Regions from separate parts of the Cupriavidus alkaliphilus genome, predicted to be linked through region 3. Evidence: predicted binding sites of a transcription regulator. Region 3 holds the regulator's gene; each other region holds the start of a gene.

Evidence for each region. The regulator sigma-54, encoded in region 3, starts transcription at its own class of promoters, with help from an activator protein. The targets are predictions, from matches to a motif close to TGGCANGNAANCTGCTTT.
Region 1: FHX60_RS17795 (collagen-like triple helix repeat-containing protein) is a predicted target of sigma-54. The motif match lies at 2,019-2,036, and genes of this name have one in related genera.
Region 2: FHX60_RS08520 (ammonium transporter) is a predicted target of sigma-54. The motif match lies at 1,644-1,661, and genes of this name have one in related genera.

The regions. Positions count from the first base shown of each region.
Region 1 covers NZ_JACHWE010000005.1:24,385-27,656, reverse strand. The annotation lists gene FHX60_RS17805 (A24 family peptidase) at 1-70, opposite strand, end outside; gene FHX60_RS17800 (Flp family type IVb pilin) at 88-279, opposite strand; gene FHX60_RS17795 (collagen-like triple helix repeat-containing protein) at 655-1,848, opposite strand; gene FHX60_RS17790 (collagen-like triple helix repeat-containing protein) at 2,536-3,272, shown strand, end outside.
Region 2 covers NZ_JACHWE010000002.1:427,401-430,672, forward strand. The annotation lists gene FHX60_RS08515 (mechanosensitive ion channel family protein) at 1-195, opposite strand, end outside; gene FHX60_RS08520 (ammonium transporter) at 410-1,612, opposite strand; gene FHX60_RS08525 (HU family DNA-binding protein) at 2,121-2,402, shown strand; gene FHX60_RS08530 (acyl-CoA thioesterase) at 2,549-3,034, shown strand; gene FHX60_RS08535 (CreA family protein) at 3,056-3,272, shown strand, end outside.
Region 3 covers NZ_JACHWE010000004.1:52,207-55,478, reverse strand. The annotation lists gene lptB (LPS export ABC transporter ATP-binding protein) at 1-349, shown strand, start outside; gene FHX60_RS15135 (RNA polymerase factor sigma-54) at 473-1,951, shown strand; gene hpf (ribosome hibernation-promoting factor, HPF/YfiA family) at 2,000-2,350, shown strand; gene FHX60_RS15125 (PTS sugar transporter subunit IIA) at 2,702-3,157, shown strand; gene hprK (HPr(Ser) kinase/phosphatase) at 3,241-3,272, shown strand, end outside.

The sequences.
Region 1 (3,272 bases), on a different contig from region 3:
AGATATTCGGAACCCGCCGGTGAGCGAAGTCTGTGTAGAGGGTCGCCGCGCAGAGGAGCGCGGCAATCACGTCGTGCCCAGCGAGATTTAAGGCGTCGTCGCTGGCTTGCTGAATTTCAGCACTTCGTCAGAGATCTTCTTGAAGGCATCGTCGAGATTGCCACCAAGCGAACTGACAGTACCGACAATGGCCAACGCGATGAGTCCCGCGATCAGCCCATATTCAATAGCGGTTGCCCCGCGCTCATCCTTAATAAAGCGTGCAATGAGTCGTTTCATGATTTTTGACACTCCCGAGTGATCTGATGCCGCGATCACGCTTCCCCCGTTCGATTTATCACGGTGCTCTGGTGGCCCGCTCTTTTATCGACTATTCACGCTTGCTGCGCCTTTTTTATAAGACATGGTATGTCTCAACCATACCCCTCCCTCGGGTGATAGTAATGACCCGAAGGGGTTAAAGCACCCGTTTGAAACGACCCGGTACGTGCCGGGGCCGTTGCTTTCCAAAGCGCTGGCGGGCCGGCGCAAACCGGCCCGCAGTCTGGCCACGCAAGCATTTCGGCCGCGCCGCCAGATCGAATAAAAAGATGCGCTGCGACGGGGTGATGAGCGACAGCGCACCGTGAAAACACCTATGCGGGTTGAGACATTTCAGTGGTGGAGCAGCCCGCCCAGGATCGGCAGTTGCGGCTTGCTGTCGCCGCCGCCCGAGCCGCCACCGGCGCTGCCGCCGACACCGCCCTTGATGCCGCCGACCAGACCCGTGACCGGCGCCAGCAGCGCACCGACCGGGCCCAGCGCGCCGCCGCCACCGGCACCGCCATCGCCGCTGCCGGGCTTGACCAGCGGCAGGCTGCCGAGCAGGCCGCCGAGCGCATTGCCGCCGTGGCTGCCATCGCCGCCCTGGCCGTTGCCGGCCAGCGGCAAGTTGCTCAACAGGCCGCCCAGCGGGTTGCCGCCGGTCTGGCCGTTGCCGTTGACCAGCACGCCGACCGCGGCAACGGTCTTGCCGGTCTCGGTCACCACGCCGCCGAGCGGTGCGACCACCGGGGCCTGCGTGTTGCTGAGCATGCTGCCGCCGGTGGCCACCGTATTGCCCACCTTGTAAAGCAGGCCGTCGACCGGTCCGCCCAGGCGCGTGGCCGCGCCCAGCGTCTGGGTGCCGTCGGTGACCTTGCTGGTCAACGGCACGATGACCTTGCTGAGCGAGTTGGTGACCTGCGCGACGGCGCCATCGGACAGCACCGTCTGCAGCTTGTCGCCGCCGCCCTGCACCGCTGTGCCGACCTTTGCGACCAGGCCGCCCACCGGCGTGGTCAGCGGTGCCAGCGGCGCCAGCTTCTCGGTGCCCAGGCCCTTCACCAGCGCACCGCCGCTGACCACGGCGTCGCCCACTTCGCGCACGACGTTGCCGGTGCTGGACACGGTCACGCCGAGCGGGTTGTCGACCGAGCCCATCTGCCCGAGTCCGTCCCGCACGCCGGAGCCGAGCGCGCCGACCGCTTCGCCCGCATTGACCACCACGCCGCCCGCGCCCTTGCGTGCGTCGGTGGGCAGCAGCGGCAGCGGTGCATCCTGGATCGACTTGCCGATCTCGCTGACGGCGTTGCCCGCTGCCACCACGGTATTGCCGGCGCCTTCGGTGACCTTGGCAGTCGGCGTGGTTTGCGCGGCGGCCGGCGGCGGCGGCGTGACCGGCGTATCGGCGCCGCCGCCGCTGGGCTGCGGATTGGCGCCGCTGCCGCTGCCACTCGACGAACAGCCTGCCATCAGCAAGGCAAGCGCGGCGACGCCTGCCGCGGCCAGCGAAGTCATGGAATGCGGTGCGGAATGCTTGGTCTTCATTGTCCTTCTCCTGTCTGGTTGGCCACGGCGCAGCCGGGCCGTCTTTTCTTGTGAGCCGCATGGAATGCCGACGAGCCCCCCGGTTGTCCCGCTTTGTTCGACCGGCCTGCCATCCCCATCAGCCATGGCACACGGTGGAACGCGAAATCGTCGGCGCGTCGGGAGAGGAAATGGCAAGGCCCGTGCCAGCGCTGCAAGGTACGCGGGCGCACCGACCGGCGGGCTGCTTGCATGCCTTGCGCGGCGCGGGTTGCAGCCGAATCGGAATGACAGCGGCACACACGCTGGCAGCGCCGCGGCCGGGTCAGAACGTGTTACGTGCTACGTAACGTGTTCCGCGCAGGCGGGAACACGCCGCGGCGGCGCGCGCGGCGCGCGCCGGCCGGCGACGCACCCCATCGCCCACGCTGTTTTTGTTCCCCGCTCACGCCACACGTTACGTAACGCGTAACGCGCCAACCGCTTCGCGCAAGCGCTCGCGCAACGCTCGCGGCGTTTTCCCCGACCAGCGCGCAGGCCGCATGGCGCAAGGCTTCGCGGGCGCCATACCCGACTTCGGCGGGGTCTGTGCGGTAGCGCGCTAAAAGGCTGGCATACCGATTGCGCCATCACCGTCACCGCAGCACGCAGAAGGACGAACGCGTTGCGCGGCCGAGCGATTAAACGACGGGAATGAAGGAACAGATCATGCGCAAACAACAACTCGCCGTCACGGCACTCCTCGCAACCCTGCTGGCCCTAGGTGGCTGCGCCAGCGGCAGCGGCTCGACGTCGATGGGCACCAGCGACACAGCGGGCACGAACGGCGGTACCAATGGTGGCGGTACCAGCGGCGGCACTGGCGGCGGCTCCGGGGGAACCGGTGGCGGCACCGACCTGGCCGGTGGCGGTACCGGTGGCACGGGTGGCGGCACTGGAGGCACGGGCGGCGGCACCGGCGGCAATGGCGGAAACACCGGCGGCAATACCGGCGGCGGCGAGACTCCCACCGCGCTGACCCCGACCGCCACGGTGATCAACAATGCCGGCACGGTGCTGGGCAATACGGGCAGCACCGTCAGCGACCTCGGCAACCAGCTTGGCAACGCCAACCTGCCGCTGGTACCGGGCCAGACCCAGAGCGGGCTGGGCGGCGTGGTGGCGGCGACCGGCGATGCCGTCGGCGCGCTGGCCACGGGCCTGCAATCCGGGCTGGGCAGCATGCCCAATTCGACCAACCCGGTCGGCACCACTGTCGCCAGCACCGGCAACGTGGTCACCGAACTGGGCAAGGCGGTGACCAGCGCCGGCACGGCGGTGAGCGGCCTGGGCACCGGCCAGCTGGCACCGCTGGCGCCGCTGACTTCACCGCTGGGCGCGGTGGTCGGCACGCTGGGCAATACCGTGAGCAACACGGGCGGGACGCTGACCTCGGTATTGTCGAG
Region 2 (3,272 bases), on a different contig from region 3:
GATGGAGCCGACATAGCGCAGCAGCGTGGGGTCGACCTTCTGCTTGCCGAGCGCATTCTGCACCATGCGCACGACAAAATGGATCAGCCAGCGGCCAATGACCCAGAAGGCGAGGGCCGCCAGGATCTTGACGCCGAATTCGGTGGCGTAGGAGACCACCAGGGTCTTGAGGTTGTCGAAGGTAGAGGCGTCCATCGGCGTATTCCTTTCGTGTTGGTGTAACCGGCCAGCCGCCGGCCCAACATCCCCCGAACCAGCCGGCTGCGGCGTGCGAGCCCCTGCGCGTTGCGCGCAATTCCCGGGCACGGCAATTATTGAGAGGCCGTGCGTGGAAGTGCAAGCAAATAATTGTTAAGACAAGCCGCCTTGCACGGCCCGTCTGTTTAGATCGGAAAGGCGCTGGCGGGTATTACCAGTTGGTTTCGCGCTCGGGGGTGGCGGAAATCCGGTGCAGCGTCAGGTCGGCGCCGTTGAACTCGCCCTCGGCGTCGAGGCGGATGCCCACCAGCCGCTTCAGCGTGCCATAGACCAGCGTGCCGCCGGCCAGCGCCACCACGATGCCCAGCAAGGTGCCGAGCAACTGCGCGCCGAGCGACACCCCGCCAAGGCCTCCCAGCGCCTTCGCGCCGAAGATGCCCGCGGCGATGCCGCCCCAGGCGCCGCACAGCCCGTGCAGCGGCCACACGCCCAGCACGTCGTCGATATGCCATTTGTTTTGCGCCAGCGTGAACATATAGACGAACAGCGCGCCCGCCACGGCGCCGGTGACCAGCGCGCCCAACGGATGCATCAGGTCCGAGCCCGCGCATACCGCCACCAGGCCGGCCAGCGGCCCGTTGTAGACGAAGCCCGGATCGTTGCGTCCGGCCAGCCAGGCGGCCAGCGTGCCGCCGGCCATCGCCATCAGCGAATTGATCGCCACCAGGCCGCTGATCTTGTCGACGGTCTGCGCGCTCATCACGTTGAAGCCGAACCAGCCCACCGCCAGAATCCAGGCGCCCAGCGCCAGGAACGGGATGTTCGAGGGCGGATGCGCGCTGATGCGGCCATCCTTCTGGTAGCGGCCGCGGCGCGCGCCCAGCAGCAGCACCGCCGGCAGGGCAATCCAGCCGCCCAGCGCATGCACCACCACCGAACCGGCAAAGTCGTGGAACGGCGCGCCGGTCACGCGCGCGATCCAGTCCTGCACGCCGAAGCGCTGGTTCCATACCATGCCCTCGAAAAACGGGTAGACAAAACCCACCAGCACGAAGGTGGCGACCAGCTGGGGATTAAAGCGGGAGCGTTCGGCAATACCGCCGGAGATAATCGCCGGAATCGCCGCGGCAAAGGTCGCCAGGAAAAAGAACTTGACCAGTTCATAACCGTTCTTCTGGGCCAGCGTTTCGGCGCCGGAAAAGAACTGCACCCCATAGGCAATGGTGTAGCCGATAAAGAAATAAGCGATGGTGGAGACCGCGAAATCCACCAGGATCTTTACCAGCGCATTGACCTGGTTCTTCTTGCGCACCGTGCCGAGTTCGAGGAACGCAAAGCCGGCGTGCATGGCCAGCACCATGATGGCGCCGAGCAGGATAAACAGCGCGTCGGTGCCGGTCTTCCAGTTGTCCATAGTGACCTCATGCTCAAAATGGGCGCACCAGTATGCAAAAAGCGTTCCACAAACGGCTGCATCCTGGTGCCGCTTGCACCGTGCCGGGTAAAACCCCGCACCGGCATGCCGCACGTGGCCCGATTCCGTGGGAGCCGCCGCCGTCGGGACGCTGCCGCCAGCGGGGCGCCCCGCGCCAGAATGGCGCCGGCAAGGTGCGGCGGGCGATCCGTTATGGTGCGTCGCCCCATTTGAGGGAATCTGTCCTATGCTGTTTAGCTTTGAGGGCGCGATTTCGGGCGCCCGGTCCCGGCGCGGCTGCGGCCCGGTAAAATGCGGCGCCTGGCAAGCGCGAACAGCAGTGGAAATTGCCCGCTAACCGGCCTCAAGCAAGGATTTGCGGGTTTTTTTGTCGCATTGGTGCCACTGGGGATTGCTCAACGCGCGACGGGCAGATTAGACTGCGCCGATCGATGGCCTGCCGCGAGGCACGCACATCGGTGACGACGACCAACAAGGGAAATCAGCCATGAATAAAGGTGAACTGGTATCGGCCATCGCCGCGGAAGCAGAATTGAGCAATGCCGCCGCCGAGCGTGCGCTCAACGCAGCGCTGGACAGTATCAAGAAGGCAGTGGCAAAGGGCGATTCTGTAACGCTGGTGGGTTTTGGCAGCTTCAGCGCCGGCAAGCGCGCTGCCCGTACCGGCCGCAATCCGCGCACCGGCGAAACCATCAAGATTCCGGCCGCCAAGACGGTCAAGTTCTCGGCAGGCCAGGGTTTCAAGGACGCCGTGAACAAGAAAAAGTAAGCAGTTTGCGTCCATAGCGAAAGAAGCGGCCTGGCAGGCCGCTTTTTTTATGCGCCGCGCCCGCCGGCAACGGCGCGGCGATCCGGGTTAAACTGCCGGCGCCCGCAGCCGGCAATCCCGCCCCCGCAATCTTCGTATCCCGCATCATGAATGACCTGTCCCACCAGCTTTCCATGACCGTGCTGATGACGCCGGACATGGCCAACTTCTCCGGCAACGTCCACGGCGGCACCATCCTCAAGTACCTGGACATGGTGGCGTATGCCTGCGCCAGCCGCTACGCCGGCCGCTACGTGGTCACGCTGTCGGTGGACCAGGTGGTGTTCCGCCAGCCCATCCACGTTGGCGAGCTGGTGACCTTCCTGGCATCGGTCAACTACACCGGCCGCAGTTCGATGGAGATCGGCATCAAGGTGGTGACCGAGAACATCCGCAGCAAGCTGGTGCGCCATACCAACAGCTGCTACTTCACCATGGTGGCGGTGGACGACAACGGCACCCCCGCCGAGGTGCCGCCGCTGGAGCCGCGCGACGAGGTCGAGCGCCAGCGCTTTGCCGCCGCGCAGCAGCGCCGCGCGCTGCGCCAGGAAATGGAAAAGCGCCACGGCGACATCAAGTCGTCGGTGAACTGACTGCCGATGCCCAGCGATACCATGAAGTGCTACCACCGAATCGTTCGCACCCTGCTGGCCGCCAGCTGCGTGGCCGCCGCCGCGGGTGCCAGTGCCGAGGAGATCGGCAGCGTCAGCACCAATTTCCGCATGACCGGCTCCGACAAGGTCGTGATCGAAGCCTATGACGACCCGCAGGTGGACGGCATTACCTGCTACGTGTCGCGCGCCCGCACCGGCGGCATCAAGGGCCAGCTTG
Region 3 (3,272 bases):
GATCGCGCACCTGCGCAACAATCCGGCGCTGTCGCTGTCCGGCGGCGAGCGCCGCCGCGTGGAAATCGCGCGCGCACTGGCGTCATCGCCGCGCTTCATCCTGCTGGACGAGCCCTTTGCCGGCGTGGACCCGATCGCCGTGGGCGAGATCCAGCGCATCGTCAGCTTCCTCAAGGCGCGCAATATCGGCGTGCTGATCACCGACCACAACGTGCGCGAGACGCTCGGCATCTGCGATCACGCCTACATCATCAGCGAAGGCACGGTGCTGGCCGCGGGCCAGCCCGAAGACATCATCGCCAATGACGCCGTGCGGCGCGTCTATCTGGGCGAGAACTTCCGCATGTGACAAGTCGGCGGCCCCGCACGGGCCGCCATGGCCGCATGGCAGGGAGAGCCAGCGGCGATCACGGCGCATCAGCGATAGCAATTTCCGTTCCAACATCGGAAAGATGCGCATAAAATAGGTCGCATGAAACCGTCGCTACAGCTCCGCCTCTCCCAGCACCTGGCACTGACCCCGCAGCTGCAACAGTCGATCCGGCTGCTGCAGCTTTCCACGCTGGAACTGCAGCAGGAAGTCGAACAGGCGCTGACGGAAAACCCGCTGCTCGAGCGGGAGAACGACTGGATCGAAAGCCCGCTGCGCGTGGCGGCCGATGGCTCGGTCAACGTCCAGAGCGCGCCCGCGCCCGCCCCCGCCGAGCCCCAGGGCAATGGCGACGCGCGCGCCGAAGGCGGCGCCGATGACAGCTACGGCGACAACAGCAGCGGCGACGACTACGGCAACGGCGACTGGAGCCTGGACGATTTCGCCCGCCGCCCGCAAGGCGACGAGGACGAAAAGACGCCGATGCAGCTGCGCGATGCCGAGCCCACGCTGCGCGAATACCTGATGGAGCAGCTGACACCGCTGAAGATCTCGGCGCGCGACAAGGGACTCGCCATCTTCCTGATCGAATCGCTCGATGACGATGGCTACCTTAGCGCCTCGCTCGAAGAGATCTGCGCGGAGCTGCCCGAAGAACTCGAGTTCGACCCCGACGAAGTCCACGCCATCCTGACGCTGCTGCAGAGCTTCGATCCGCCTGGTGTGGGCGCGCGCAACGCGGCCGAATGCCTGGCGCTGCAATTGCGCCGCCTGACGCACCCGCAGCGCGAACTCGCGCTGACCATCGTCACCCATCACCTGGAACTGCTGGCGGTACGCGACTACACGCGGCTGAAGAAGGCCCTGCAGGTCGATGAGGTCGCACTCAAGGCCGCGCATGACCTGATCCGCTCGCTGGCGCCCTACCCGGGCCATGCGTACAGCCGTCCGGAGGCCGATTTCGTTGTGCCTGATGTGTTCGTGCGCAAGAGCGGCGGCGGCTGGATCGCGCAGCTCAATCCGGATGTGATGCCGAGGCTGCGCATCAACGATATGTACGCACAGATCCTGCGTGGCGCCAAAGGCGAGACCGGTACCGCCGGGCTGCAGCAGAAGCTGCAGGAAGCACGCTGGCTGATCAAGAATATCCAGCAAAGGTTCGACACCATCCTGCGTGTCTCGCAGGCCATTGTCGAGCGTCAAAAGAACTTTTTCACCCACGGTGAAATCGCCATGCGCCCCTTGGTTTTGCGGGAGATTGCCGATACACTGGGTTTACACGAGTCAACCATCTCCCGGGTGACGACCAATAAATATATGGCTACGCCGATGGGTACTTTCGAACTGAAGTACTTCTTTGGCAGCCACGTGTCCACCGAAACCGGTGGCGCGGCTTCATCAACGGCCATCCGCGCCTTGATCAAGCAACTGATAGGAGCCGAAGACCCGAGGAATCCCCTTTCCGACAGTCGCATCGCCGAACTGCTGGGCGAACAGGGCTTCGTTGTCGCACGCCGCACGGTCGCCAAGTATCGTGAAGCCTTGAAAATCCCCGCAGTCAATCTCCGCAAGTCTTTGTAGCCGAGCCCACCGCCTGCCTGGTGAGGCTCTTTCAGAAGGAGAAGCGCTATGAACTTCAAGATCAGTGGACACCACCTGGACATCACGCCCCCTCTGCGTGAGTACGTGGAAACGAAGCTGGAGCGAATCGTCAGGCATTTCGATCAAGTCATTGGCGTTAGCGTGCTGCTCTCTGTCGACAATCACAAGGAAAAGGACCGGCGTCAGTACGCGGAAATCAATCTGCATCTAAAGGGCAAGGACATCTTTGTCGAGGCGCATCACGAAGACCTGTATGCGGCGATCGACGCACTCGTCGACAAGCTGGACCGTCAGGTGATTCGCTACAAGGATCGCGTGCAAGGCCACGACCGCGAAGCGGTCAAGTACCAGATGGCCGCAGCGCAAATGCAGCAATAAACCCGTGCCCGGCAGCCCCGCAGAGGGCTGCTGAACCAGGATTCCACAGGCAAGCCGCGCCGCGAAGCGCGGCTTTTTTGCGCCCTGGCGCTGTGCGGGCTGTGGCAGCGGAGCAAACCTTGCCATGCATGGAAGCCCGAAAGGTTCGCAAGCGCAGCGCCAAGGTGTATGCTGCGCCATACAAAGAGAGAGAAATCGTGGCCGCGCCTGCCCGCGCTGCACCGCACAATGCAAGGGTAGTCGCTGCTCTATAATGGGCCGGACGTCTTCCCCCGCGCCGGCAGCGGTGAGGGAGCCAGACGCTGCCCGGCGGAACGATCCGCCCGCTAACTGAAATCCTGCGCATCGCCCATGAATCGTTTGGCCAAATTGCTGCCACCCGGCAACATCACCCTCGACGTCAGCGTCACCAGCAAGAAACGTGTGTTCGAGCAGGCCGGGCTCCTCTTCGAGAACAACCATGGCGTGGCGCGCGCCATCGTCACCGACAACCTGTTCGCGCGCGAGTCGCTGGGCTCGACCGGACTGGGCGCCGGCGTGGCGATCCCGCACGGGCGCATCAAGGGCCTGAAGCAGCCCCTGGCCGCGTTCATGCGACTGGCCGAGCCGATTCCGTTCGAATCGCCGGACGGCAAGCCGGTTTCGCTGCTGATCTTCTTGCTGGTGCCCGAACAGGCCACGCAGCAGCACCTGGAAATCTTGTCCGAGATCGCGCAACTGCTGTCGGATCGCGACATGCGCGAGGGCCTGGCGACCCTCCCTACGCCCGATGCCGTGCACGAACTGCTGATCGCATGGCATCCCTGATCCACTGATTCCCCCCGGAGCGGGCCGGCACCAGACCGGGGAAGCGCCACGCGCTTCGAACACCGCCTTACCAGCCATACCGCATGGAACTCACCGGCGTCACCTCCCAGTCCAT